DNA from 2 places in the Chryseobacterium sp. MIQD13 genome. Region 1 is predicted to be linked to the other one. Evidence: riboswitches for the same ligand, from Rfam matches in the RefSeq annotation. Region 1 holds a riboswitch; the other holds the start of a gene.
The links. A riboswitch is a leader RNA that binds a small molecule or an ion and turns the genes downstream of it on or off. The one in region 1 is predicted to bind cobalamin.

Region 1 (3,198 bases):
CCACCAGATCAACGGAATGTTCTTTTAAAACTTGGGCAAGCTTTATACTGTCATATATATTCCATCCGTTTTCGATATATTCAGTACCGGAAATTCTTACAAATAAAGCTGTATTCTCATCCAGTTCTTCATTAACAGCGTCTATTATTTCCAGTAGAAAACGGATTCTGTTTTCAAAGTTTCCACCGTATTCATCTGTTCTGATATTGGAAAGCGGTGATAAAAACTGATGAACCAGATATCCATGAGCTCCATGAATTTCTATAACATCAAAACCTGCTTTTACAGCTCTTTTTGCCGCGTTTTTAAAATTCTGAACCCGTTCTTTGATTTCATCAACAGTCAGGACATGCGGAATTCTTTCTGTAGGATGATATGGAACAGCACTTGGCGCAACAGTTTCCCAGCCTTCTTCAACAGGAATCTGCAGATTGTTCCAGGTAGATCCTTTTCTTCCGGCATGGGCAAGCTGAATTCCTATTTTACTTTCCGAACGGGAATGAACAAAATCAACAATTTTCCTGAGTTCTTCTGCCTGCTGATCATTCCAGATACCCATGCAGTGATTGGTAATTCTTCCCCTCGGCTCAACTCCTGTGGCTTCAACCATAATAAGTCCTGTTCCTCCCTGAGATCTGCTCCCGTAGTGTACAAAATGAAAATCATTAGCCAAACCATCTTCACACGAGTACATACACATCGGAGACATTACCCATCTGTTTTTTAATTCTACGTTTCTGAATTTTATTGGTGTATATAACATTTTACGTTTTTGAGTTTCAATTTAATGGATGAATAAAAATCTTGCCCAACTGGTGAAAAAGGAGTAATTTTAGCGCCCCTTTTTTAGTCATGACTAATATATGAAAAAAGACATACAGATCAGTTACGAGCATTTTAAAAACAGCAGTGAGCTGAATGATATAGAGCAAAAATTATTCGAAAGTGCCAAACAGGCCCGTGAAAATGCTTATGCACCTTATTCGAATTTCCTTGTAGGATGTGCAGTTTTACTGGAAAACGGTGAAATTTATTCGGGTAACAACCAGGAAAATGCGGCCTATCCATCAGGATTGTGTGCGGAAAGAACTACTCTTTTCTGGGTAGCAGCTAACTTCCCTGATGTAAAAGTGAAAAAGATTTTTGTAGTGGGAGGTCCTAAGGAATTCCATGAGAAAAACCCTCCTATTCCGCCATGTGGAGCCTGTCGCCAAAGTTTAATAGAATATGAAACGAAACAGGACGAAAATATTGATCTTTATTTTTCAAGCATGAATGATGAAGTGGTGAAGGTGCATTCCATCAAGGATCTTTTACCTTTCTATTTTGATTCATCATTTTTGTAAAAGGAATTTTCATCAATTGTGAATTTTGTTCCACAAGTGAGTGGTCAGTTTGAAAAGCTGTAAATATCTTTCATAGACTGTCGTGTGCAGCAAAATTCACTACTCATTATTCCCTTTTGTCCTTTAACTTTTCCCTTTTTGTGAAATACATTTAAAACATTATCTTTGCAAAAATTTTGGTTTCCAGCATTTTGGAAATAATAGGGAATTGGGTGTAACTCCCAAACTGTCCCCGCAACTGTAGATCGCAATAAGAATTTCTGTAAAAAGTCACTGTTCACACGGGAAGGCACAGAAAGCGAAAGTCAGGAGACCTGCCAGAATTATAACTAAAAACGGATTGCTTTCGGAGGAAAAGTAAAATTGTATGGATATAAAAAGGTCTTTATTACTGCTTTGTACATCTTATGGCAGCTTTCTTTTGGGACAGGAGAAAGCGATTGATACCATTTATATTTTTGACAGCCAGATGAGCAAAGTGAAGCTTTTTCATCCGGTACGTACAATTACGCAAAAAGACATCGAGAAAAACTCAACCAATCTTTCTGATCTTTTACGCTTTCAATCTTCCATTTACATTAAAGAAAACGGACGTGGAGCTGTTTCTTCACCTTCTTTCAGGGGAACGACTGCCCAACAAACTGCTTTTGTATGGAACGGAATTAATATCAACTCAAGTTTTTTAGGACAGGGAGATGTAAATAATATACCTCTTTTCGGATATGACCAGATTGATTTAAAAGCCGGTGGAGGAAGTGTTGTTTATGGAAGCGGAGCTATCGGAGGAAGTATTCATTTAAATAATATTCTGGATTTCAACAGGGGATTTAAGGCTTCTGTTTATTCGGAAGCGGCTTCTTTTGATACTTATAATAATTTTGCCCAAGCTTCTTTCAGTAATGACAAGTTAAGCGTTAAGGTTTCGGGAAGTTATTTAACGAGCCAAAATGATTATAAAGTTCCTGAATTTGTTGTAGGAAGTACAGGGTTCAGCAATATCAACGGAAAGTACTACAATACTTCATTCAATATTGGCGTTTCTTATAAAATCGCTGATCACCAGACCATTTCATGGCAGAACCAGATGTTTGATGCTTCACAGCATTATCCTGTTTTCGAGCAGAACGGCAATAAAACAAAATATAATGCACAGACTTTGAGAAGCCTGATTGCATGGGATATTAATAAAAGTAATCTTTCCAACAGTCTAAAGGCTGCTTACACAGAGGATAATTTCCAGTATTTTTCAGATCTTAATCTACCTAAAACCAGCGGAGCGGAAGGGAAAAATTATATTTTCAAAAATGATTTCAACTATTTCATCACTCCAAAGATTAATATTAATGCTATCGGGGAATTTCAGGTGAATAAGGGTGAAGGTTATCAGTCCGGGTTGGGAACTATCAGCAGGAATGTAGGTTCTTTAGCCGGTATGATCAGGTATTTTGCCACAAAAGATCTTCGTATCGAAGCGGGGATCAAAAAAGATTTTGTAGAAGGTATTTCGTCACCTCTTCTGTATTCTTTTTCAGGAAAATGGGATGCTTTAAGATGGTATCATGTGGGGGTAAGTTTTTCAAGAAATTTCAGATATCCTTCTTTTAATGATCTCTACTGGCAGCCGGGCGGAAATCTGGATTTAATGTCTGAAACTTCCACGAATATTGATATGAACAATGAGTTCAGCTTCGGGGATTTTAAAGTGGTATTAAGTCCTTATTATATGGACATTAAAAATCTTATCAACTGGCTTCCGACTCCATATGGATACTGGGCTCCTTTCAATACATCCAGCGCTGAATATTATGGTCTGGAATCTCAGATTACCTGGAACAAAACATTCGGGAAGCAT
Region 2 (3,198 bases), 650 kb from region 1:
AATAGTTGTAGTTGGAAAAAGAGGAAGCTGAAGAACTTTCTGCTGATCTTCTTTTCTGATATTAAATGGGCTGTTTCTTTGAGCATCATCTTCAGTGGTTACATCTGCGCGGTTTTTTACTTCCTGATTGTGAATCAATGCAGAGATTTTTCGGTTATCAAGAGCTTTTTTATTTTCTGCATATTGCTGTAAAGCCTGATAATCTGCATTTCCGGAAGCCAGCTTTTTTAAGGCAGTAATTTCATATACTTTTTGTTTGGCAAAGGCCATCCATTGCTTGATTTCAGGAGATAATGTATTCTCATTGGTTTCCAGATCAAGATCGAAAGGCGAGTGGAGGAGAGAACATGACGGAGCAATGAAAACCCTTTCCGAACCAATAGAATTCACTGCTTTTTCTATGAAGCCCAAAGATTTTTCAAAATCATTTTTCCAGATATTTCTTCCGTCTACAATTCCTAATGAAAGGCTCAGTGTTTCAGGGATGGTATTTAAGACTTCATCCAATTGTTCAGGACAACGTACAAGATCTATATGCAGAATATCTACAGGAAGCGAAACCGCTAACGAAAGATTGTCCTTTAAGCCTTCAAAATAAGTTGCGATGATCAATTTAAGATCCGGGAATTGGTTTCTGATTTCGGTATAAACCGATTGATAAATTTCTTTTGCTTTTTCGGTAAGATCCAGAGCTAAAAACGGTTCATCAAACTGAATCCATGTGGCACCATGATTTTCAAGTTCTTTTAAAATTTCAATATATACTGGAAGCAGATTTTCAATAAGTTCCAGTTTATCAAAACCGTCTTCCTTTTCTTTACCCAGTAAAAGGTAAGTCAAAGGGCCGATGATAACAGGTTTTGCTTTTATTCCAGCTTGTTTTGCGCTGATGAATTCACTGATGATTTTTTTTGAAAACAATCTGAACTGCTGGTTTTTCTGAAATTCAGGGACAATGTAATGGTAATTGGTATCAAACCATTTTGTCATTTCCATAGCGGTAATGTCGAGATCTTCTTTCTGATAGCCTCTGGCCATTGCAAAATACAAATCAAGCTCAGAATTGGATGATCTTGATGCAATTTCCTTGTAACGTTCAGGAATAACTCCTACAGTCAGAGTCATATCCAAAACCTGATCATAATAGGAAAAATCATTACAGGGAATAAGATCGATTCCTGCTTCCTGCTGCATTTTCCAGTTTTGCAGACTGATGTTTTTTCCGGTTTCCAGAAGTTCATTTAATGATGCTTTGCCTGACCAATACTGCTCGCAGGCTTTTTTGAGTTCTCTGTGGCGGCCAATACGCGGGCTGCCAAGAATGTGCGTTTGCATGTTCTTAAACTTTTAAATTAAACAATGATGATTTTAAAAGCTCTTTTAGAATGCTTCGCAATGCTGACGGAAAAGAATTTTGAGGATATAAATGGATACAATGAGGACGTAATTTTCCCTGTAACGAAAAGGACGTTCAAAAAAGTATCATCTGTATGACCTGAAGCTTCAGACCGCGAAAGCATTGTCAATTCAGAATAGGCAGGTCTCCTGACTTGTAACGGCTTTTATCATCCTTCCCGCTTTTGGCAGTGGATATTCACGGATAAAAACTTTTGGTGTGTTACTTACAGTTGCGCGACAGCTCGTGATTCTCACACGATTCCCTATTAATCTACGTTATGTAAAACCTCTTCTGTTTGATGAAGTATGTTAAAGAACTATTTTCAGAACAAATGTAGGGAATATTTGTTTACAAAAAGCAGTGCCTGAAAAAACAGGCGGAGGCTTTAATTGTTAAAAATTAAATTTTTGAACTTAGATTAAATAAAGTTTATATCTGCCTAATTAAGATAATTTACATTAAAAATCCCTTTTTTTAACTTAACTTTTACGGTATCACCTGTTTTATATTCAAAAATAGATTTTAAGTCTTTTGTTTTTCTTTTTTTATCAATTAGATGTATTTCACCATCTTCATAGATAGAGTTATTTTTTCCTGCATTAAGCCAGAAAACCATTGCTTTTTTGTGGCTAATTATTTCATAAGTCTGAACTGTCTGAGAGATCTCAGTATGATAATTAATGAACAATAATATATTGGATATTAATGATTTTAAACTGAAAGTTAAAATTGTAGAAAGTATAATGACAATAATGATCTGGGAAATTTTTTTAGCTTTTGAAAGGATAATTATAACAATGGCTATAACGGCTGTAATCATGAATATATATTTCCACGAATCAATCTTAAAAGCATCCAAATCTGTTTTCAGATAATGTTCTCTGATGAAAGGTTTTAAAAGGAAACCTTCAAAACAGTAGAAAGGAATCAATAGCATTAAAACCCGGATATATGAATTTGATAATATAGCTTTCAGCTTTTCAGGAATGATCATTTTTTATAAATATTTGCCAGGTTATTGTTTTTTAATTTTAAAGTAATAGTTTTGATATAAATTAATATCTATGGAACTGCTTTTTCTTGCTTTTATTTTGCTGATAATTATGGGCTTAGCTTACCTGGTTATGCGTTTTTTTAACCGATGGACAGCAAAATCTCAGCATGCAACGATCTGGAACGGATTGATCTTTATTGCTTCATACGCACTTTTATTGTTCATCTCATTTGTTATTTTTATGATGAACGTAAGTTTTGAACGGTAATACTTTTTGATTTCTGATGATGAAATAGGCTACAGATAGATTAATGATCAGGGAAGCCCAGACATTCAATCCATAAAACAGTTCATAATCATAAAGATTTTCCTGATAAAACAGGTTTTTAATGATCCTGAAAGTAATGGCTGTAACTGTAACTGCATAACTTAAGATCATATATTTTTTATGTTCAGAAACTTTTCCCTTTTTAATGAAAAGAACTGCAGCAAGCGTAAAGTATGCCCAAATAATATCCTGCAGCAGAAATCCTGTAATCCCGAGCATTCCGCCATTCGAAAATAATCCGAGTACAAAGCATGCCGGAACATTAATGATGAGGATATTGTAAACATAAACTCTTCCTATCAACCGATGCAATTTCTTATTCTCAGTTAAAAATCTACTGGAAAATTGGGTCAGCCCAGCCAGAAGGCAAAGTATGATTGAAAAAATATGAATGTAAAAAAATGCCATCCAGTAGGGATTGCTGACCACTTTCTGTTTAAACATAAGGAAGCCTACATTTTTATCAAAACCTGTATA

Region 2: another riboswitch for cobalamin. It lies ahead of metE (5-methyltetrahydropteroyltriglutamate--homocysteine S-methyltransferase); the one in region 1 lies ahead of ACQWU4_RS05940 (TonB-dependent receptor plug domain-containing protein).

The regions. Positions count from the first base shown of each region.
Region 1 covers NZ_JBNWAF010000001.1:1,248,436-1,251,633, forward strand. Annotated here, with positions in the region: gene namA (NADPH dehydrogenase NamA) at 1-763, opposite strand, end outside; gene cdd (cytidine deaminase) at 864-1,346, shown strand; cobalamin riboswitch at 1,507-1,682, shown strand; gene ACQWU4_RS05940 (TonB-dependent receptor plug domain-containing protein) at 1,714-3,198, shown strand, end outside.
Region 2 covers NZ_JBNWAF010000001.1:593,880-597,077, reverse strand. Annotated here, with positions in the region: gene metE (5-methyltetrahydropteroyltriglutamate--homocysteine S-methyltransferase) at 1-1,335, opposite strand, end outside; gene ACQWU4_RS02880 (hypothetical protein) at 1,360-1,494, shown strand; cobalamin riboswitch at 1,519-1,704, opposite strand; gene ACQWU4_RS02875 (hypothetical protein) at 1,839-2,393, opposite strand; gene ACQWU4_RS02870 (DUF2306 domain-containing protein) at 2,620-3,198, opposite strand, start outside.